One region of the Bacillus sp. AFS031507 genome, then DNA from elsewhere that is predicted to be linked to it. Evidence: riboswitches for the same ligand, from Rfam matches in the RefSeq annotation. Region 1 holds a riboswitch; each other region holds the start of a gene.
The links. A riboswitch is a leader RNA that binds a small molecule or an ion and turns the genes downstream of it on or off. The one in region 1 is predicted to bind S-adenosylmethionine.
Positions count from the first base shown of each region.

Region 2: another riboswitch for S-adenosylmethionine. It lies ahead of metK (methionine adenosyltransferase); the one in region 1 lies ahead of mtnK (S-methyl-5-thioribose kinase).
Region 3: another riboswitch for S-adenosylmethionine. It lies ahead of COE25_RS00810 (sugar ABC transporter substrate-binding protein); the one in region 1 lies ahead of mtnK (S-methyl-5-thioribose kinase).
Region 4: another riboswitch for S-adenosylmethionine. It lies ahead of mmuP (S-methylmethionine permease); the one in region 1 lies ahead of mtnK (S-methyl-5-thioribose kinase).

Region 1 is NZ_NUOW01000013.1:396,472-402,479, forward strand. It holds gene COE25_RS14545 (pyridoxal phosphate-dependent aminotransferase) at 1-1,024, opposite strand, end outside; gene COE25_RS14550 (carbon-nitrogen family hydrolase) at 1,143-1,928, shown strand; SAM riboswitch class I at 1,997-2,151, shown strand; gene mtnK (S-methyl-5-thioribose kinase) at 2,255-3,439, shown strand; gene COE25_RS14560 (DUF2087 domain-containing protein) at 3,474-4,058, opposite strand; gene COE25_RS14565 (transketolase C-terminal domain-containing protein) at 4,187-6,008, opposite strand, start outside.
Region 2 is NZ_NUOW01000015.1:8,535-14,542, reverse strand. It holds gene COE25_RS15800 (gamma carbonic anhydrase) at 1-481, shown strand, start outside; gene asnB (asparagine synthase (glutamine-hydrolyzing)) at 522-2,426, opposite strand; gene metK (methionine adenosyltransferase) at 2,707-3,906, opposite strand; SAM riboswitch class I at 4,107-4,246, opposite strand; gene pckA (phosphoenolpyruvate carboxykinase (ATP)) at 4,498-6,008, shown strand, end outside.
Region 3 is NZ_NUOW01000001.1:162,914-168,921, forward strand. It holds gene COE25_RS00800 (ABC transporter permease) at 1-578, opposite strand, end outside; gene COE25_RS00805 (sugar ABC transporter ATP-binding protein) at 580-2,082, opposite strand; gene COE25_RS00810 (sugar ABC transporter substrate-binding protein) at 2,152-3,267, opposite strand; SAM riboswitch class I at 3,397-3,504, opposite strand; partial or broken gene COE25_RS00815 (MFS transporter) at 3,776-4,953, shown strand; gene yfkAB (radical SAM/CxCxxxxC motif protein YfkAB) at 5,024-6,008, opposite strand, start outside.
Region 4 is NZ_NUOW01000028.1:49,541-55,548, forward strand. It holds gene COE25_RS23545 (ABC transporter ATP-binding protein) at 1-738, opposite strand, end outside; gene COE25_RS23550 (sensor histidine kinase) at 838-1,842, opposite strand; gene COE25_RS23555 (response regulator transcription factor) at 1,839-2,531, opposite strand; SAM riboswitch class I at 2,795-2,899, shown strand; gene mmuP (S-methylmethionine permease) at 2,982-4,391, shown strand; gene mmuM (homocysteine S-methyltransferase) at 4,366-5,313, shown strand; gene COE25_RS23570 (biotin transporter BioY) at 5,824-6,008, shown strand, end outside.

The sequences.
Region 1 (6,008 bases):
TAGCAAATTCCTCAGATGTTTTGCCCTCAGGAACTTTGAGCCACGCGAAAAAGGAACCCTTTGGCGCGGTGACATTCCATCCCAATGAACGAAGCCCATCAATCAATACATTACGTCTTCGCTCATAAAGATCGTTTAGTTCCCGTACACAATCCTGAGGGCCCATTAAAGCCTCAGCCGCTGCCTCTTGTACAGCCCCAAATAAACTAACATAAAGATGGTCCTGTAAAAGTTCGATGCTTGAAATCACACTCTCATTCCCAACAGCAAAACCAACACGCCAGCCTGCCATATTAAAGGTTTTTGATAAAGTATATATCTCTATCCCAACCTCTTTAGCCCCTTCAACCTGCATAAAACTTATTGGTTTTTCACCATCGAAACCAATAGCACCATAGGCAAAATCATGAACAACACAAATATCATGATCACTCGCTAGCTTAATAGTCTCATCAAAAAATTCATGAGTAGCTGTAGCTCCTGTTGGATTATTAGGATAATTGAGGAACATTAACTTTGCTTTTGATAAAACAGACTTATCCAGTTCGCAATAATCCGGCAGAAAGTTATTTTCCTCTCGTAACGGCATCGTAACCATTTCAGCTTTTGCAAGAGCAACCCCAGACCAATAATCCGGGTAACCGGGGTCAGGTACAAGGATGGTATCCCCCGGATTTAATAAGCATTGAGGGATTTCGACAAGTCCTGCTTTACCCCCAAACAAAATTGCCACTTCTTTATCCGGATCAATGGTCACTCCATATTCTCTTAAATAAAAATCAGCGGCAGCCTGTTTTAAATAACGATGTCCCTGAAAAGGAGAATATTTATGATTTAATGGATTCACTGCTGCATCTTGAAGTTTTTTAACAATATGAGAAGGCGTTGGCTGATCGGGGTTGCCTTGCCCTAAATTAATCACATCAAACCCTTGTGAAATATACTCCCCTACTTTTTTAACAAGTGAAGCAAAAAATTGCTTCGGAAGACTAGTTAATAGTTCTGATGGTGGAAATTGCTTCATTATTCTCACCTGCTTAATTATTTATAAGAATCATTATGAATTTCTAGTCACAAATGATATAACTTTTATAATGGCTTGTAAAGAAAAAATTCCGAAATTTCAAACGAGGTGAAGATTCGTGAAATTAAAAATTTCATGTCTGCAAATGGATATCGTCTTTGGCAATCCCAATAAAAACTACCAAACTGCCGAAAGACTCATTGAAAAAGCACTGATTGAACAACCCGATATCATTGTCCTTCCAGAACTATGGACAACGGGTTATGACTTGACCCGCCTTAATGAAATTGCAGACCCAAAAGCAGTACAAACGATTGAATTTCTGAGAAATGCAGCACAAAAAAATCAGGTTCATTTAGTTGGCGGCTCAGTTGCAAACCGAGAAGAAACAGGAGTAAAAAATACTCTCCTCATCATTAATAAAGATGGCACGCTTGTACACCAGTATAGTAAACTACATCTTTTTAAACTCATGAATGAGCATGTTTTCTTAGAGCCTGGCGCTGAGAAGGGACTTTTCCAACTTGATAATCACCAGTTTGCTGGGTCGATCTGTTATGATATCCGGTTTCCAGAGTGGATACGCGCTCACACATCAGAAGGTGCAGAAGCACTGTTTGTTGTGGCCGAATGGCCTGCACCCAGATTGTCCCACTGGAGGGCCCTTTTAATTGCAAGAGCAATTGAAAATCAATGTTATGTAATTGCCTGTAACCGTTCTGGAAATGACCCAAATAACCATTTTGCTGGTCACTCAATGATTATTGACCCGTGGGGTGAGGTCATTGCTGAGGCTGGAATGAAGGAAGAAATCCTATCGGCTGAAATTGAGATGGACTTAGTCAAGGAGGTCCGTAAGCAAATTCCTATTTTCACGGATAGAAAACCAGAATTCTATAAATAATAATTTTCAAAAAATATTGACACTTTCTCTTTGTTACTGATATGATTTTTACCAGTTAAATAGGTTTTCTCTTATCACGAGCTGGCTGAGGGATTTGGCCCTTTGAAGCCCAGCAACCGACCGGAAACCCATTGAAATGGGGCGCTTTTTTGCGCTGGGGATCCCCCCCTTTAAGGCACGGTGCTAATTCCAACAGAAGGATTATCTTTCTGAGAGATAAGAGGTGCGACAGACAATATTGTCTATCAGCCTCTTTCAGATGAGAAAGAGGCTTTTTTAGTGCCTGCGTGCATAACTAAGCCTCCCTAAAACGAGGAGGAACCATAATGAGTCTACTAAAACAAAAAACATACCAGCCTTTAACAAACGAGAGTGCAGTTGAACTGGCACTTGAATTGAAAATTTTTGACCAGCATGCAAAACTTTCCTGCAAGGAGATTGGCGATGGGAATCTCAATCTAGTCTTTCATATTGTTGATAAATTAGAAGGAAAAAGTGTTATTATCAAACAAGCTCTCCCTTATGCAAAGGTAGTTGGCGAAAGCTGGCCATTAACTTTGAAAAGAGCAAAGATTGAAGCGGATGCCTTAAAAATTTTCGGACAGATTGCTCCAGATTATGTGCCCCAAGTTTTTTTCACAGATGATGTCCTAGCTGTAACCGTAATGGAGGACCTTTCCCATCTTTCGATCGCAAGAACTGGCTTTATCAAAGGAGAAACCTATCCATTAATTTCAAAGCATCTAGGTGAATATCTTGCAAAAACACTATTTTACACTTCTGATTATGGATTAGGCCCTTCCTTAAAAAAGGAATATGTACAACAGTTTATCAATCCCGAGCTTTGCAAAATAACTGAAGATTTAATCTTTACCGATCCTTTTATTGATGCAGAAACCAACGATTTCGAGGAAGGACTGCGTCCTGGAGTCGAAGAGCTTTGGCAGGATGAAGAACTAAAATTTCATGTAAATATTTTGAAGAAACGCTTTTTAACAGAGGCTGAAGTTCTCCTCCATGGTGATCTTCATACCGGAAGTGTTTTTGCCGATAATTATGAAACAAAAGTAATCGATCCTGAATTTGCTTTTTACGGACCAGCTGGATTTGATATCGGCCAAGTATTTGCAAATCTTCTCTTTCAGGTAATAGCAAATGTTGAACAACGTGATCTTTTCCTCAATCATATTGAAACGGTATGGAATGTATTTGAGGATCAATTTACACAATTATGGAATACGGAGAATAAAGACGATTACGCTAAATCCACCACATATTTAAACTATAATTTAACTAAGTTTTTTGAGGACTCGATCGGCTTTGCAGGCTGCGAATTAATCAGAAGAACAATTGGTCTTGCTCATGTTGCTGATTTAGATGGGATCGAGGAAGATCAAACTAGAATTACTGCTAAGCAGAGAACATTAGATCTCGGTACAATCCTAATTAAACAACGAAAAGAAATAAAGAACCTTTCTTCTTTCATAACGACTGTAAAAGAAGCATTATAATAGGAAAAGCAATCCGAACTTTCGGATTGCTTTTCTAGTCAAGTTTTGCCCACATTTCTTCTGGATTTAGTTCATAAATACCATTTTCGCGGAACATGTAATGATTTATGATAAACTCTCTGCGAATAGTTGCATAATCATCATGGAATTGTTTTATATACTCGTTTAATTGTTTTTCTTCGTACTTTTCACCTATTTTTAAATCACGTACCATGTGTTCGAACACGATTAATTTCTTCTTCCTTTGGGCAGGAATGTTCTTTAGTTTCCCATTTTTCATAAAGAAGTTCTCGATAATTTTTTGTCTCTCGATACTTGACTCGACCATTTCATCCAACTCCTTCCCCTTTTTTTCTAGCAGCTCTGTAAACACCTTTGCCTGCTGGTTAATCAACGATTCATTTAGGTAAAAGTAAATCGTATTCTTGACTCTTCTGTCATACACCACATGGATCTCTCGTAATTTCTTTAAATGATGGGTAATCGTAGGTGCGGACAAGCCAAGCTTTCCTGCTATTGCCTGCCCATGGAGTGGACCTTTTGCTAATATAGCAACGATTCTAATCCGTGTGGGATCCCCCATCGTTTTATAAAACGCAACAACACGGTCTAATTGTATCAATGCACTACCTCCGCTTCATTCTAATTTGATATACATCTAATTAGATATATATCAAATTTAAAAAGCCCTGTCAATGACCAACAAAAAAACACATCCCAAAGGAAGTGTTTTTTGATTTGCTTTTTTTACAGCATTGGATTTTCATTCTTTGCTTTGAGTCTCTGCCATCTTTTCTCAACTTCTGCCTCAAATTCTTCTAGCATTGGCTTGTTTTCATCTTTAAGTAGGTGTTTTGTTTTCCCCATATATTTTAACCAATCAGAAAGTGGAATTCGCTTGTTCTTCTCTTCTGGATTGTAAGTTATGGTTGTAACACCTTGTTCTACCTCATAAAGCGGGAAGAAGCAAGAATCTACAGCAGCTTCGATAATCTTTGCACCAAAACGGTCATCAGATTTCCAGTTTAGTGGGCATGTGATGAGAAGTTTTCCATATACTGTTCCAACATTTTGTGCGTACCATTGTGCTTTTGCACCTTTTTTAACTAAGTCCTGTGGAAAGGCTTCCGAACCAGTAAACACATAAGGAATATTGGTAGCAGCCATAATTTGCGGAGTATCCTTATGGTGGAAAGCTTTTCCTCGCTGTGCTTTTCCAACTCCTGATGTACTTGTCATATGACCCAGTGGTGTTGAATAAGACATTTGTGAACCTGTATTCATGTAGCCCTCATTATCATATTCAAGCATAATCAGTTTATGTCCGCGAAGAGCAGTACCAATCGCTGAACCCATACCAATATCCATACCACCATCACCAGTAATCATAACAAATGTGGCGTCATCCGATACTTCAATTTCGCCGCGTCGTTTTAATTCCATGAATGCTTCAACAGTACCTGAAAGCGTAGCGGCACCGTTTTGGAACAAATTGTGCATCATCGTTTGCTTATGGGAGGTGCTAGGATAAGATGTTGTTGTTACATAAGCGCATCCCGTTTGGAATAGAGTAACAATGTCTCCCTCAATCCCTTTAAAGAATAACTCGAGTCCAGCAAAAATTCCGCACCCTGGACATGCCCCGTGACCGGAGGCAATCCGTTTCGGTTTACCAGTTAAAGCACGTAACGGCGGGATTTTCACCTTTAATTTTTTGGTTTCTTCATCCATTTTCACATCAATTAAACCTGTTTTAAAAACATCCCCGTGCTGTGGCAAAATAACAGGCTTAAGGATTTTTTCAGGATTACCTGGAATATGACCATAGTAATCAAATGGCTTTTCAGCATAGCCTTTTTCATTTGCATCAAGTGCCATTTCAAAGAAAGCCTGCGCATCAGTTGCATAGAAATCCTTACCGCCGAGACCAAATACGCGGCTTAACACGATCGTCTGGTTGTCTTTGTCATCTTGAAGTGCAGATTTCACTTCATGTGTAAGGTTAGGACCATTTGCTCCGTAAGAATCCGCACGTTCCCCAACTAATAATGATTTTACATTCTTAAGGGCTTCACGAATTTCCTTTGCAGGGAATGGACGGATAATATTCGGGCTAATTACACCTGCATTAATTCCTTTTGCACGAAGTTGATCCACTACATCTTTAGCAGATTCTGCCGCAGAGTTTAATAGGAATAATGCTACATCTGCATCTTCCATTTTATATAAATCTAGAACTGGATATTCTCTTCCAGAAAGCTTAGCATATTCCGCAGCCACTTCCTTAAATACCTCACCAGCATTGTACATTGCTTCTGATTGTTGGTAGTGATTGTTAATGAAGTCATCACCACTCATATGAGCACCAATCGTTACTGGCTTCCTCAAGTCTCTAACAAAGTTGTAATCGGTTGGACATTCACCTACAAATTGCTGTACAACACTGCGGTCCTTAAAGAATTCCACTCGACGCTTTTGGTGGGATGTAAAGAAGCCATCATAAGCAACAATAACTGGTAAGCGAACCTTTGAATGTTCGGCAATTTTAAGCGCCATAATATTCATATCA
Region 2 (6,008 bases), on a different contig from region 1:
CATAGCTGATACTGCTTATATTGCCGACTATGTGACGATTACCGGTGATGTTGAAATTGGCGATGAATCAAGTGTTTGGTTTAACACCGTTATCAGAGGGGACGTAGCCCCAACCATTATTGGTAAGAAAGTAAATATACAAGATAATTCTATCTTACACCAAAGCCCCAATAACCCGCTAATTTTAGAAGATGAAGTAACGATTGGCCATCAGGTTATTCTACACAGTTGTATCATTCGAAAAAAAGCGTTAATAGGAATGGGTTCCATCATTCTTGATAATGCTGAAATCGGCGAGGGTGCTTTTATTGGAGCCGGCAGTCTGGTTCCGCAAGGGAAAAAAATTCCCCCTAATACCTTAGCATTTGGCAGACCGGCAAAAGTTATTAGAGAATTAACACCAGAAGACATAAAAGATATGGTAAGAATCTCTAAAGAATATGCAGAAAAGGCACAATATTATAAGTCACTTCAAAAATAAAAAAAGCAAAAGCACCCAAGAAATTTGGGTGCTTTTACGATTAATTTTTCGATGTTTGCAGGGCCTTTTCTAGTGCATAATCACGTTGAAAGGAATAGACATCTTCAACATATACTTGATGCCATACCATGAACATCAGCACAGTCCAAATCTTCCTGCTGTTATCGGCTTTACCCTGGCAATGGTCTTCAAGCAATTGAAGCACATATGATTTATTGATCAAATGATCCGTGTTGCTTTCGCGGATGATCTTCTTCGCCCATTCGTTCATTTCATTCTTTAACCAATGACGGATTGGTACAGGGAACCCAAGTTTCTTCCGATCAAGTACATGGGCAGGTACGACACCTTCGGCTGCTTTACGTAAGATATACTTCGTCGTTCCGTGCACTGTTTTCAGGCTGGTCGGAATTTTTGATGCCACTTCGAAGACCGCTTTATCAAGGAATGGCACACGAAGTTCTAAGGAATGAGCCATCGTCATTTTATCGGCCTTCAGCAAAATATCGCCGCGCATCCATGTATGGATATCAATATACTGCATCCGGTCAACAGGATCATAACCACGAGATTCGGCGTAAAGCGGCTTCGTAATATCAGTATAATCTAATCCTTCACGATAGACATTTAGTAGTTCGCGCTTTTCTTCTTCCATAAACATCTTCGCATTACCAATGTAACGTTCTTCCATTGGAGTTACACCGCGTTCGATAAAGCTTTTTCCTCTCATTCCCTCAGGCATCATACCCGCGATCCCTTTTAAAAGCACTTTTCCTACTTTCGGAATTTTATTAAACACCTCTAAGGATTGCGGCTCGTGATAAATATTGTAGCCGCCAAATAATTCATCCGCACCTTCACCTGAAAGAACAACGGTTACGTGTTTTCTCGCTTCACGGGCAACAAAATAAAGCGGGACACAAGCAGGGTCTGCCAGCGGATCATCCATATGCCACATGATTTTTGGAATTTCATTCATATATTCCTGCGGTGAAATCACATAACTGATATTTTCGACACCAAGCTTCTCTGCTGTCTCTTTTGCGACATCAATTTCACTGAATCCATTATGCTCAAAACCTACCGAAAAGGTTTTAATCGCAGGGTGATATTCTTTTGCAATCGATGCAATAATCGAAGAATCAATCCCGCCAGAAAGGAATGAGCCTACTGGAACATCACTGCGCATGTGCATTTTTACAGAATCGAACAGGACATCTTTAATTTCCTTGATAAAATCAGGTTCTGATTTGTGAATTGGGTTAAAGTGTGCTTTCCAATATCTTTTGATTTCCATTGGTGAGCCAATCTTTTTGGTAAAAAAATGACCTGGCTCTAATTTCTTAATACCAACAGACATGGTGGTTGGTTCAGGAACAAATTGGTAGGTCAAATAATGCTGCAAGGAATCATAATTAAGAACATCATTTTCGAGACCCAATAGAATACTTTTTTTCTCAGAGGCAAAAAATGTTCTTTCACCATCTTCAAAGTAAAAAAACGGTTTAATCCCGAACGGATCACGCGCGCCATAAAGAGTTTGTTCTTGTTTATCCCATATGACAAAAGAGAACATTCCGCGTAGTTTTTCGACGGCTTTTTCCTTCAAATGGCTGTAGAGTGCAATAATAACCTCCGTATCGGAGCTTGTTGAAAAGGTTAATCCTTCACTCAATAGTTCCTCGCGCAGTTCAACATAGTTATAAACTTCACCATTAAAGATAATCCAGTAGCGTTCATTTTCATACGTAAGCGGTTGATGACCACTCTCAATATCAATGATACTTAAACGGCGGAAACCAAATTGGATATGATCATCATAATAAAAACCATCATCATCCGGCCCGCGATGAGTTATAATATCGTTCATATTTTTAAATTGTTGTTTTTGCTCATCACTATAGTTTTGTGTTTTGTCGTGTACACAACCGATAAAACCACACATTATGTACTTCACCTCATTCTAAATATCCTTTAAAAGGACGTATTGCTCCAAATCGCAAACGCCTTGCGCTGGAGCTAGACAGAAAAACATACTCTCTAATACTACCACTTTTTATATAAAAATTGCACTGTGAACAATAGGCAAATTTAATATCATCATTTTTCACTTCTTTTGACCTGCTTAAACATTACATATTATTCACTAATTGAATTACTATACAGGTAAATAGACGGAGAAATAAAAACGGGAGCTACATGTAGAATGTAACCCCCATAACGTTTTATAGATTTGCTTGTTGGCGTAATGTTTCTACTTTATCTGTGCGCTCCCAAGGAAGATCCACATCAGTACGGCCAAAGTGACCGTAAGCTGCTGTTTGTTGGTAAATTGGACGACGAAGATCCAACATGTTAATGATACCTGCAGGGCGAAGGTCAAAGTTTTCACTTACAAGGTCAACTAACACATCTTCGCTTACTTTACCTGTACCAAACGTATCAACAGCAATCGAAACTGGTCTTGCTACACCAATAGCGTAAGCAAGTTGAACTTCTACCTTATCAGCAAGGCCAGCAGCCACGATGTTTTTAGCAACATAACGTGCTGCGTAGGCAGCTGATCGGTCCACTTTTGTAGGATCCTTACCAGAGAAGGCACCACCGCCATGGCGAGCATATCCACCATACGTATCTACGATGATTTTCCGGCCTGTTAAGCCAGCATCTCCTTGTGGTCCGCCAATAACAAAACGGCCGGTTGGATTAATAAAGTATTTTGTCTTTTCATCGATTAATTCTTTTGGAACTACCGGATTAATAACATATTCCTTCAAGTTACGTTGAATTTGCTCTAACTCAACTTCAGGATTGTGTTGAGTGGAAATAACAATCGTATCAATGCGTACTGGTTTATCGTTCTCATCATATTCAACCGTTACTTGTGTTTTTCCGTCTGGACGTAAGTAATCAAGAACCTTATCTTTACGTACTTCTGTTAAACGGCGAGCAAGTTTGTGCGCTAGTGAAATGGGAAGAGGCATAAGCTCTTTTGTTTCATTACAAGCAAAACCAAACATTAAACCTTGGTCCCCTGCACCAATTGCTTCGATTTGTTCATCGGACATTTGACCTTCACGCGCTTCCAAAGCTTGGTCAACACCCATCGCGATATCTGGAGACTGTTCATCAATAGATGTTAAAACAGCACAGGTTTCTGAGTCAAAACCGAATTTCGCGCGATTGTAGCCGATGTTTTTAATCGTTTCACGGACAATTTTTGGAATATCCACGTAGGTAGATGTGGTGATTTCTCCTGCTACTAGAACTAGTCCTGTTGTTACTGAAGTTTCAGCCGCAACACGGGCATTAGCATCCCTTGCTAAAATAGCATCTAAAATGGAATCAGAAATTTGGTCACAGATCTTATCAGGATGACCCTCAGTAACTGATTCAGAAGTGAACAAACGACGTTTTGTTGACATCTGAATTCCTCCTATAATATGAGATAATCGAGGTCTTAGGAAGGTTACAGGAATACTTCCTTAAACTTCGAGAATTTGATACGGTACTCATTCCCTTAGTATGTAATAAACAAAGGATTTTTATTAGAGACTCTTTTCATAAAGGACTTATACAAAACAAAAAACCTTACCAGAGAGGAAAGGTTGTTCCGGGCCTTTCGCTCTTATCGTTCAAGGTCAAAGCCTTGCGTCAGATTAGCACCTTCGCATCCTGAAAAGGACCTTTTAAGTGGTCAATCTTTTCATACTGCAGGTTGCTGGGTTTCATTGGGCCTGTCCCTCCACCAGCTCAGGATAAGAGAGTATCCGTTCAAATTAGAATAATATCACACTTCCCAACAATGTCAATGAATTTTTTAAGATATGTCTTTCACAACAAAATGGGAATAATACGAAGTAAGTTAGTCTCTATTTATAAATATTTTTTATATCTTCAATTAAAGTTTTATAATATATAAATTTTGTTAAATAGGATACATCAATTCGACTAATGTGTTATACTTTTTATATTATTAACAACATAAAAACTAAAATAAAGGAAGGTCTCATTAAATGAATTCTGTTGATACTCCTAATGAATTAAATCAATTGTTAAATGAAAGTCATGTTCATGTGCAATTATCTGTTCCTCAATTAGTTGAGAAAGTCTTAACCCGACATGAAGGAGCACTAACTTCTACGGGAGCAATTAGTGTCGTTACTGGAAAATATACTGGCCGGTCTCCACAGGATAAATTCATTGTTTTAGAAGATTCAACTAAAGACAAAATTGAATGGGGCACGACCAATCAACCAATTTCAGAACCGGTTTTTACAAAGCTTTATCAAAAGGTCATAAATTATTTACAACAGAAAAATGAGATCTTTGTTTTTAAAGGATTTGCGGGTGCTGATAAAAAATCACGTTTATCCATCAAAGTCGTAAATGAATTAGCTTGGCAAAATTTATTTGTACACCAGTTATTTATTCGCCCGTCGGATGAAGAACTACTTGCCCATGATGCTGGATTTACCGTTATTTCTGCACCTAATTTCAAGGCAGATCCGGCTATCGATGGCACCAACTCGGAAGCGTTTATTATGATTTCTTTTGAAAAAAGAATTGTTTTAATAGGTGGTACAGAATACGCAGGTGAAATGAAAAAGTCGATTTTTTCTGTAATGAATTATTTACTGCCTGAAAACAATATTTTTTCGATGCATTGTTCTGCAAATGTTGGGATTGAAGGCGATGTTGCTTTATTCTTTGGCTTGTCTGGAACTGGCAAAACAACCTTATCAGCCGATTCCAATCGTCGATTAATTGGGGATGATGAGCACGGTTGGTCCTCCAATGGTGTCTTTAATATCGAGGGGGGCTGCTACGCAAAATGTATCAATCTTTCTCGTGAAAAGGAGCCGCAAATTTTTGATGCTATCCGCTTTGGAACTGTCCTAGAAAACGTAACATTGAACCAGGAATCAAGAATCCCTGATTATGATGATGGAACGTTGACCGAAAATACACGTGCCGCTTATCCGATTGACGCAATTGATAATATTGTTCAACCAAGTATCGCTGGCCACCCAAATACGATTGTCTTTTTAACCGCTGATGCATTCGGAGTATTGCCTCCAATTTCAAAATTAACAAAGGAACAAGCAATGTATCACTTTTTAAGTGGCTACACCTCAAAACTAGCCGGAACAGAGCGTGGAATAACTTCACCACAAGCTACCTTCTCCACTTGCTTTGGTGCTCCATTCCTGCCGCTGCCTGCGACTCGTTACGCAAAAATGCTCGGTGAAAAAATACTTGAGCACAATGCCAATGTTTTTCTAGTCAATACTGGCTGGACCGGCGGCGAATATGGGGTCGGTAATCGAATGAAACTTTCCTACACGCGCGCTATGGTTGAAGCCGCTCTTGAGGGAGAATTAAACCATGTAGAGACTGTCAAGGAAGAGATCTTTGGATTAAATATCCCGCTCCATATTGCAGGTGTACCAGACGAAGTCCTACAGCCGATTAAAACTTGGTCGGATTCGCAAGCATATGAAAAGAAAGCAATAGAATTAGCCGC
Region 3 (6,008 bases), on a different contig from region 1:
ACTGCCATGATGATAATAATCCACGGCACTTCTCCGATTTTTGCAAAAAAAGGACTGATCAGACCCGATGCCATCGAGCCATCATTCATAACCATGTTTTGTGAAACTGTCGCCCCTTTTGTATATGTCAGTGCGGTCCCTTGAATAATAAACATCGTAGCGAGTGTCATCAGCATATCTGGAATTCTTAATTTCACAATCATGAATGAGTTTAATGCACCTACTACTAATGATGCAGCAATCGCAGAAATGACCGCCACCAATGTGTTTTGTGAAAACCATACAAACATCGAAATGACAATGGCGTTAGATAAGGACGCTACCGATCCCACCGATAAATCAAAACCATCAACAGACAATGAAATCGTAATACCGATAGCGATAATCGTTACAATGGAGATCGAACGTAAGATATTGATGATATTACTGCCCTGAATAAAAGTAGGATTAGCCACTGAGAAAATAATAATAAGTGCAAGAATCGTAATAATCGTCCCATATTTATATAAAAAGCGAAATAACTCAAATACTTTTTTTGCCGGGGCTTCCTGATTCTTTGCTGCAATATTTGCCTCCATTTTACCTGCCCCCTGTTGAATAAAATAATAGTTCTTCTTCGTTCGTTTCTCTCGTATCAATTTCCTTTACGGACCTACCGTCATATAAAACATAGACCCGATCAGTAATCCCAATAATCTCCGAAAGCTCTGAAGAAGCATAAATAATTGCTTTACCCCGGTTTGCTAGTTCAGCTATTAACTCAAAGATATCCTTCTTTGCGCCAACATCGACGCCTTTGGTTGGTTCGTCAAAAATATATACATCTGCTTCAGCTACGAGCCACTTTCCGATTGCGACCTTTTGCTGATTCCCCCCGGAAAGATTCTGTACCTTGGTTTCTTCGGAAGGGGTTTTAATTCCGAGGCGACGGATCAACTGCTTTGCCGTTTCTTTTTCTTTTTTTCGATCTAAAAAGCTAAACACCTTTGAAAATTCCCCTAAGTTTGCAGCTGTTAAATTGGTTTCTACCGATTCAAGAACCAGAATTCCTTCCTTTCTCCGTTCCTCTGGAACTAGAGCAATTCCCTTCTTAACCGCATGATAGGGGCTCTTTAATTTTAATTTATTGCCATGAAGAAAGATGTCTCCCCCAGTTAATTTCTCAGAGCCAAATAACGCCTTACACAATTCTGTTTTTCCAGCACCCACAAGTCCAGCAATTCCAAGGATTTCCCCTGATTTAACATGAATATGTAAATCTTTAATTTTCTCTCTATCTGAAAGTCCTCTTACCTCAAGGACCGTGTTTCCAATGGACGTATTCTTCACTGGGAACTGTTCTTCTAATTTTTGTCCCAGCATATGCTCCACCACTTTGTTGATGGTCGTATCAGTAACTCGCTCTTTTGCAACAAATTCACCGTTTCTCATTACGGTCACTTCATCGCAGACTTCAAAAATTTCTGGCAAGCGATGGGAAATAAAGATAACTCCTACATTTTGCTTTTTTAAATCACGGATGATCCGGAATAATTCCGTCGTTTCAGTATGACTCAATGGTGCAGTCGGCTCGTCTAAAATAAGAAACTTACACTGATTTGAAACAGCCCTAGCGATTAAGATCATTTGTTTTTCCGCTAACGTTAACTCACTTACCAGCTTCTTCGTCGGAAGCTTAATGTTCATACCCGCTAATATTTGCCCCGCCTTTTGATGAAGGTCCTTCCATTTCATCCATTGCTTTTTCCCCATGTTATGGACTGTATCATGGAGCATAATATTTTCTGCGACAGTTAAATATGGAATGAGAGCCGTATCTACTTCTTGATAAACGATTTGTATTCCTGTGTCCTGGGCATTTTTCGGAGAACGAATCTTCAACTTTTTTCCATCTAACCTTATTTCACCGGTATAGTGGTCATAAGCACCCGCGAGAACCTTCATTAACGTTGATTTCCCTGCCCCATTTGCCCCAATCAAAGCTTGTATTTCTCCCGTTTCCATCGAAAAGTCAACCTGATTCAATGCCTTCACACCAGGAAACTCTATTGAGATGTTTTTCATCTCCAATGTTGATCTCATCAAAATCATCCCCCGTAAGCAAACACTCTCTTCATCTATTGAAAAAGAGAGTGTCTAGTTGTATACCGACTATTCTTTATAATGCTTCTTTAACGTTTTTATCCACTCTTCCTCAAATGCAGTCGATTGACCCCAGCCTGGGATAATTTTTGCCAGATTAACCATGTTCACAGGCTCTTTTGCTTTGAGAAGATTTTCTTGTGAAACAAGGGAAGCATCTAAATCAAAGGTCTGTGGTGTTTCTTCACCCGCAAGCTTTTTCGCAAGTATTCTCATATCAACAGCACCGATAAGTTTCGGATCGACAGCTGCTGTGTATTTCCAAGCACTGCCTTTTCTTTGAATTTCTTGCAGATCCGCATTGGAAACATCGATTCCATAAATCTTTACTTCTTCACGTCCCGCTTCTTTCAAAGCTCGTGCTGCACCGATTGCAAAAGCATCCCAAGTAGCAAATATGGCATCGAGTTTGCCCTTTGGATATTTATTTAACATGGCTGCAACTGCGTTTTGTGTTTGTACACTTGTATCTGCCGCTGCCACACCAAAGCGTTCCACTTCTTTAATTTCAGGATTTTTTGAAAGGACATCTTGATAAACCTTATTACGTCTAACCATTGCAGGGAAACCGTCGACCCATAGGTAGGCAATATTTGCTTTTCCGTTTGTATTCTTTACGAGTTGATCAAGGGCCAAAGTTGCTAAGGCTTCATCATCCTGTGAAGTAAGCGTTACTCCATCAACCTTCGCAATATTTGGATTCGAGTCAAATGTAACTACACTTTTTCCTTTTTCAACTATCTTTTTTACATCATTAACAGTCGCATCATCGTCACCATGAGAAATGATAAATCCATCATAATCCTGGTCTAATGACTGATTAATAGCATCATGGAACTTAGCTGTGTCACCATTTGCGGAAAACACGTCCACTTGAAAACCTAAGGCTTCTCCCTCTTCTTTTGCACCTGCTAAGAACTGGGCAGTATGATCGTCACCGCCAATTTTTCGGATAACCTTGATTTTTAACGGATCACCACTTGTAAACTTTTCAGATACACCTTCAAGTGAAACCTTTTTATGAGCGCTTGCTTGTTTTGTTTCTCCCTCAGAAGCACAGCCTGTGAGTAAGAGTGTTGCTGCTAATGCTGATACGAGTGTACTTTTAAAGATATTTCTTTTCATGATTAAAGCTCCCCCTTTTAGATTCTTATCAATACTCCATTACTCCGATTGGAAAGGTTTGTTTTTATATAAAAATAAAAAACCTCTCCAGAAAAGAGAGGTTTCATCACAAATTAAGGGACTACTCCTCTCTTATCTTTCAAAACAATAAATTGTTTTGCAGGATTTAGCACCAATTCCAAACGGAACGGTTGCTGGGCGTCATCGGGCCAGTCCCTCTGCCACTCTTGATAAGAGAACGTATTATTCATTTAAAGTAATAAATTAGATTTTAGTCTCCCATTAACAAGTTGTCAATAGTGTTTTGAATATTTGTAATACAGTTATTATTCCCAATCCGCCAAAACCTTTGAATAGTAGTAAACGTAATTTCCAATTTTATATATAAGGGATATCCCTTTAAAAATTATCAGAAATTTCGGTATGATAATATTTAGTTAATCGAAATACATTTCAGAAAGAAGTGTTATTTAAAGTGTATCAGGAGAGAAGTGCAAAGCGTAATTTAATGATCATGTGGTTTGCGAACTTCTTTGTAGCAGGAAGTATGACAATGGTTATGCCGTTTATTTCATTGTACATTGAGACGTTTGGTAACTTCACGGAAAAATATGTTCAGCATTGGTCGGGAATCACCTTTGGGATCACATTTGTTTCTGCCTTCCTCCTCTCACCAATTTGGGGTAGAATTGGCGACCGTTATGGGAGAAAAAGAATCCTTATCATTTCCGGATTAGGGATGGGCTTATCTATTTTTCTAATGGGCTATGTCCATTCTGTCTGGCAACTACTGTTACTGCGCTTTTTCATGGGCTTCTTTTCGGGCTTTATTCCGATGTCACAGGCTTTTATCTCAACGCAAACACCGAAGGAGATTGCGGGACGTGTTCTTGGTACCAAACAGGTAGTATTACAGGTTCATTGTTAGGACCGATACTGGGTGGTGTTTTAGCTGATTCTCTTGGCTATTCCACTACCTTTAAATGGACGTCCATTTCGATTTTCATCTCTGTCCTGTTAGTGATTGCCACAAAGGAATTCTTGATACCTATTTCTAAGGGTGCAAAAACACATTACTCAAGCAAAGAAGTTTTTAAACATATTATTCGTAACCCTGTGTTATTAACAGTCCTACTAATTTCAGCCCTAGTTCAGATCGCTCACTTTAGCATTCAACCAATTTTATCCTTATTTGTTAGTGATCTGCATGGCACAACTAATGTTGCCATTTATTCAGGGATTGCTTTTTCCGCTGCGGGACTGGGGAATTTGTTAATGTCGAGAAATTGGGGGAAAATCGCTGATAAGTATGGGTATATCAAAATATTAGTTATTCTTCTTTTTCTAGCGGGGATTGTCTACTTGCCTGGGGCAGCGGTTTCTAGCCTTTGGCAACTGGTTATCATCCGCTTTGCACTGGGTGTTACGATTGGCGGAATTATTCCTGTACGGATTGCATATATCCGTCAAGAGGCACCGATTGCGATGCAAGGCGAAGTATTAGGCTATAATACCAGCTTGCGCTTCCTTGGGAATATTGTCGGCCCGATGCTGGGTGGATTCATATCTGGTTACTACGGTTTTTCTGCCGTTTTTATCAGTACAAGTTCATTATTAATTATTAGCGGATTTATTTTATTTGTTTCAATGCATCGTCACCCAAAGCTTGTAAAACACTCGATTTAATTACTTTAAGATTGGGCAAGGAATAAGTAAAAAAGCACTTTAAATTTAATGCATTTAAAGTGCTTTGGCTTTATTTCTTAATTCTGTTTTCTCGCTTGGTAAAGTCCATTTCCTGATAATAACTGTTCTTAACTAATATATTGGGTCCAAGGCATTTAACCGCCGGGCAATGACAGCTTAATTCCTTTGCTAAGGCAGACGACTGCCAGGTATCATATGCATGTAACAGATTTGTTGTCAGAATATTTCCAAGTGGCGGTGTATCACCGAAATCAGTAACAATAATATCTCCGTTAAAAATATTTACATTCAATCGCGAACGTCCATCAGGGTCATTTCTGACGGTGACATTTTTACTTTTATATAAACGTTGTAAAAGAGCTAAATCCTCTTGATTATCGCTGCATGCATAAAATGGGAGCGTGCCAAACAGCATCCACACATTTTCATCTCTGACATCTAGTAAGTGATGGATTGCTTCTCTTATTTCATTAAGTGATAAGCTTTCGAGATTGCTAGCAAAATCACTTGGGTACATTGGATGTATTTCATGGCGCTGGCATAGCATTTCATCAACAATTTGGCGGTGAATTTTTTCTAAATACGGTAGTGTCCGCTTGTTTAGCATCGTTTCCGCCGATACCATCACCCCTGCTCTTACCAGTCCACGACTATTTTCTATCATTCTATTAAAATATTTTTCCCGTTGTTCATATTCAGGCTTCCGTTCCATTCTGGCAAAGCCACCCTCGACAAAATCATCGACGGTCCCCCAGTTATGCGAAATATGTAAAACATCTAAGTAAGGCACGATTAATCCATAACGATCTTGATCTAGGGTTAAATTGGAATTAATCTGCGTCCGTACACCACGCTCATGGGCATATTTTAAAATCGGTACAACATAATTTTTTACCGAGGATAAGGATAACATCGGTTCTCCTCCGGTAATGCTTATCGAACGTAATGTTGGAATTTCCTCTAATCTTTTTAATAGCAAATCAAGAGGAATCGCCTGTGGATCCTTTGTTTGGAGTGTATAGCCTACCGCACAA
Region 4 (6,008 bases), on a different contig from region 1:
CAATACACCTTGTGTTTTCATGATGTCATGAAAGAAATCCTGTCTCGATTCTTCACCCTTCGTTAATTGAGTATAAATTTGACCATCCTTAATAAATATGACCCGGTTGCAATAGCTGGCTGCGACTGCATCATGAGTGACCATTAGTATAGTGGCATTTCGTTTTTGATTTAAATCGCTTAGTTTGTTTAACAAATCGGAAGCTGATTTTGAATCAAGTGCCCCAGTTGGTTCGTCAGCGAAAATAATGCTTGGTTCATGAATAAAGGCTCGAGCTGCAGATGTACGTTGTTTTTGACCACCGGAAACTTCATTTGGATATTTATCTTTTAGATCATTAATGCCGAGCTCTTTAGCCAATGTATTAAATTTCTCATCTGCTTCTCTCTTGGACGTTTTTGTAATCGATAATGGTAATAGAATATTTTCTTTGACTGTTAGGGTATCTAATAAGTTATATTCTTGAAAAATAAAACCTAAATGATTTTTTCGGAATTCTGCTAATTGCTTTTCTTTCATAGCTGTCATTTCTTTTCCTTCGATATAAATTGTCCCGCTACTAACTTTATCAATTGAGGAAAGAATATTAAGTAAGGTTGTTTTCCCTGAACCCGAGGCACCCATGATACTCACAAATTCCCCTTTTTTAATGCTAACATCTAGACCCTTCAGTACTTCTTGTTTGTTAAATTTATTCCCATAGCTTTTATGAATTTTTGTTGCTTCTAAAATGTTCATTTCCACACACCCCTTGATTTGATAGTTTTATTATAAAAGGCTTTGTACTTCATTTCCTTCGATTGACGATACAAAAAATAAAAGCATGTGACAATTTTGTCACATGCCTGAAATATGAAGGAATTGATTTCTTTTCGGAAAGATTAAAGTAAAAGTGGTTCCAACTCCTAGTTTTGAATGTACGTCTATCTTGATTAATAATGGCTTTGCTGCTTTTTTTGCTAAATATAATCCCATGCCTGTTGCCGCATTATCTTGATGTTTTGCAGTTGATGTAAAGCCCTTATCAAATATGCGCGGCAGATCCTTTGGGTCAATGCCGCGTCCAAAGTCCTCTACCTCAAGGATGGTTTGTTCATTTTTTGGGTAAGTTTTAATGATGATATCGGATGCCTCGCTATATTTTATGGAGTTTGTTAAAAGTTGTCTGATGATAAACGCTAGCCATTTGGCATCGCTAAGGACTTCTTTAACCTCGGTATGTAAATCAAAGCCAATTCCTTTTTGAATACACCAAGATTGTAAATCTTTAATTTCCTTAGTTATTAAGACTTTTATATCTGTAACCTCTATATATAAATCATTTTCTATAAATGGTATACGTTTCTGATGAAGCTGCTGGTCAAGTAGTAGATGAATTCTTAACCATTCATAAATTAAATTCGATTTCATTGTTCCATTGTCTAGTCGATCAATCATTAATCTCATAGCTGTTAACGGTGTTTTTACTTCATGAATCCAAGATAATAATTCATCTTTCTCCTGCTCTAAGGACATCAAATTATGGGAAGCAATCTGTTTCAACCATTCAGTCTGGTTCGTAACACTATTCTCGATAATTACTTCAAAAGGACTCTCTGCATTTGAGATACTCGTTAAATCAAGATTATTTTCCCAAGTCTCTACACTTTTGTAAAAGTTTGTTTCCTTATTGTAGCGGATGATTAAAAAGATGATGAAAATAATCATTGATATAAAAACAATATAGACGATAGACATTAACGGTATTGTTGGATCAAAATAAGAGACAACGATGATTAGAAATTGTAGAAATAAAAAGAGAATAATCCAGCTGCGCCTTTCAATTAAATATTTTTGAATCATCTAAAACCAGCCTCTTCTTTAGCGATATAACCTTGACCAACTTTTGTTTCAATAAATTGTCCTAAACCAAGCTCATCCAGTTTTTTTCGTAAACGATTAACATTGACAGTTAAGGTATTATCACTCACAAAGCGCTCATCATCCCATAAGCTTTTTATCAACTCTTCTCGACTAACGATCTTATTTCTTTGTTCAATAAGCAGTTTTAAGATAAAAATTTCGTTCTTTGTTAGCTCTACCGAACCTGAGTCATTTGTGACAGTATTTTTCTCATAATCGACTGTTGCACCATACCATGTTTTAAGTAAGATTGGTTTATTATTGTAATTATATACTCGGCGAAGAATAGCCTGTATTTTTGCAATGAGAACATCAAAATGGAAGGGCTTTTGAATAAAGTCGTCCGCTCCCAGTTGCATAGACATAACCATATCGGTAGGATGATCACGTGAAGATAAAAATAGAATAGGAACGTTCGAATTGGATCGAATCATTCGACACCAATGGAAACCATCAAATTTTGGTAATTGAATATCAATAATGACTAATTCAGGTTTGATAATTGTAAATTCTTGAATTACTTTACTAAAATCATCAATACCGTAAACATCGTAAGACCACCCAGCCAACCTTTCTTTGATTTCATTAAACAATGTTTTATCATCTTCTATTAACAATAACTTAAACAAGGTAATCACCACACTTTTTACTTTTCCTTAATTAAATTGTATAGTAAAAATTTTCTGTGTGCCAGGGTGGAGGAATTTAATCGTAAATTGTTCTCATTTAGATACATACGGTGAACCGTATCATAAGTAACGGCGAAATTTTTACTTGAATTTATATTAGATAAGCATAATTATAATATTTTTGCTTATAAGGTTTTAAAATTTAAAAAACTCAGAAATATATTGACAATTATTTAATAGATTGATAAAGTTTAAAAAAATATTTCTTATCCAGAGAGGTGGAGGGACTGGCCCTATGAAACCTCAGCAGCAGGTCTAATAAGACACTGTGCTAATTCCATCGGGTGTGATGCCTTGATAGATAAGAGCCACGTTATTATTTGTCAGTAACGTACTCATTTATCTGAGTGCGTTTTTTGTTTTTCTGGATGTAGGAAAAAGGAGACTATGATGGAGAAGAAAAGCCAGCAAAAATTTCAAAGAAAAATGCAAACACGGCATTTAGTTATGCTATCGCTCGGCGGGGTGATTGGAACAGGATTATTCTTAAGTTCGGGTTACACAATCCAACAAGCTGGCCCGTTTGGGACCATTCTCTCCTATCTGATTGGTGCACTAGTGGTTTATCTCGTCATGCTATGTTTAGGAGAGCTTTCCGTACATATGCCTGAAACTGGTGCCTTTCACAGTTATGCGACTAAATATATTGGACCAGGGACTGGGTATACAGTTGCTTGGTTGTACTGGCTAACCTGGACTGTTGCTTTAGGTTCTGAATTTACGGCTGCAGGATTATTAATGCAGCGATGGTTTCCATCCATTAATGTCTGGATTTGGAGTTTGCTGTTTGCTATTTTGGTTTTTGTCTTAAATATACTGACGGTTAAGTTTTTTGCTGAATCTGAATTCTGGTTTGCGTCTATAAAGGTAATAGCGATTGTTCTGTTTATTGTTGTAGGAGCAGCGGCAATGGTAGGTTTTGTTCCGATGACTCATTCCCAATCGGCACCGTACTTCTCTAATTTTACAAGTGCAGGTTTATTTCCTAATGGTGCTTTTGCGATTGTCATGACAATGCTTGCGGTTAACTTTGCCTTTTCAGGAACGGAATTAATAGGAATTGCAGCGGGGGAAACAGCAAATCCGGAAAAAACGATACCAAAGGCCATTCGTACAACATTGTGGAGATTGATTATCTTTTTTGTAGGAACGATTGTTGTATTATCTGCATTATTGCCTACTTCAGATGCAGGAGTATTAGAGAGCCCCTTTGTTGCCGTTCTTGAACAAATTGGCGTACCATATGCAGCGGATATTATGAACTTTGTCATATTAACAGCCATTCTATCTGCTGCAAACTCAGGTCTTTATGCCTCTTCAAGAATGCTTTGGTCACTAGCAGATAAGAATACGATATCACCCATTTTTACAAAATTAACAAAACAAGGTGTTCCAATATATGCAGTCATTTTTAGCATGTTTGGCGGTGGTTTAGCTTTGTTCTCAAGTATTATTGCACCAGATACAGTGTATATCGTACTTGTATCTATTTCGGGCCTAGCTGTGGTGGTAGTTTGGATGAGTATTAGTGCTTCACAGTTTTTATTTCGCAGACAATATATTAAAGATGGAAATTCCGTAAAGGACTTGGTTTATCGTACACCATTCTATCCTTTGATACCTATCGCTTCCTTTATCCTTTGTCTTGCTTCATGTATTGGAATCGCATTTGACCCTACACAACGAATTGCCTTATATTGTGGCATTCCATTTATATTGTTTTGCTATGCAAGTTATTATTTAACCCAAAGTTTAAAGAAAAGAGGAGTAGGTTATGTCCAACAAAAACAACCCTATTAAGGCTATTTTATCCGAACATTCCATTATGCTACTGGACGGAGCGTTAGCCACAGAGCTTGAGTCGCATGGGTGTAATTTGGACGATCCCCTCTGGTCTGCACGCGTATTACTAGAAAATCCAGAATTGATTTATGAGGTTCATTCTGACTATTTCCGTGCTGGAGCGGACTGTGCCATAACGTCAAGCTATCAAGCAACCATTGACGGCTTTTCCAAGCGTGGTATCCAAGAGAAAGAAGCTTTAGAACTAATTAAGAAAACGGTGTTACTTGCGAGAAAAGCAAGAGATGATTTTTGGCAGGAAAATTCACAACCCAATAGACCTAAGCCATTGGTTGCCGCATCCGTTGGACCTTATGGGGCTTACCTAGCCGATGGTTCAGAGTATGTGGGAAACTACGGTGTTACAGATGAAACATTAATAGACTTTCATCGCACAAGAATGTCAGCGTTGATTGAAGCAGGTGCTGATCTATTAGCATTTGAAACGATTCCTTCCCTGCAGGAAGCGAAGGTATTAGCTTCATTGTTGAAGGAATTTCCAGATACATATGCCTGGCTATCCTTTTCTTTGAAAAATGAGAAAGCGATAAGTGACAGTACGCCGCTGGCAGAGTGTGCGAGAGTGTTTGATGACAACGAACAAATTGTTGCCATTGGTCTCAATTGTGCACCAGTGACAATCGTGACGGAAGCTATCAACGAGTTGCGAACAAACACCCAAAAAACGATTATTGTTTATCCGAACTCTGGTGAAACCTATAATCCAGAAACTAAAACATGGCATGGTCAAGAATTATGTAATGGGCTCGACTTTAAATCTGAAGAATGGTACCTTGCAGGGGCACGACTAATAGGAGGATGCTGCAGAACAGCACCTCATCATATTGAAGAGATTTCAAAAAAGTGGCGAACTTCTTAATTATTTAGATCGATACGGAGAACCGCATCATAGGTAAATGAGGTTTATTTCTAATAATAAAGAAACCGGAAAATTCTATCGATTTTTTTTGGCAATTAACAAATGTATTTTATGGAAGTAACTCAGACGTTACAACCTGATAAGTAAGTGAGGTTTACCAATAGGATGAACTCATGGCTTGGTATGCTTACCAAGCCATTTTTTTATGCTTTATTCAACGTAAGCAGCACATTCAAAAGTCTCGCTATACTGTAATTTCAAGAAAAAACTTAGAGATTAGAAGAAAACTAATTAGTGAATCACTATAAGTTTGTATGTTATCTTGTATGATTTTTTGCATGAATACTGAATTACCTTCCTTGTAAAATTACTATCAATAACAAATCCATACTATTTTGAATAATAACGTTTTAAATGTTAACCAGATTTAAAACTAGGTTGACATTTAATTTGAGAATCATTATTATCATAGTTGTAAATAGTACATATTGATTATTAGGAGAGATAAGAATGAAAATTAAAGAAATTACCTTTGTAGCAGTGTTTGCCGCTGTCATGGGTGCTCTAGGAGTAGTTCCGCCTATTATGCTTTCTTTTACACCAGTTCCCATTACATTACAAACTCTAGGTGTCCTTCTTGCGGGAGGGGTATTGGGAGCAAGATTAGGGGCGATGAGCCAAACGATCTTTTTATT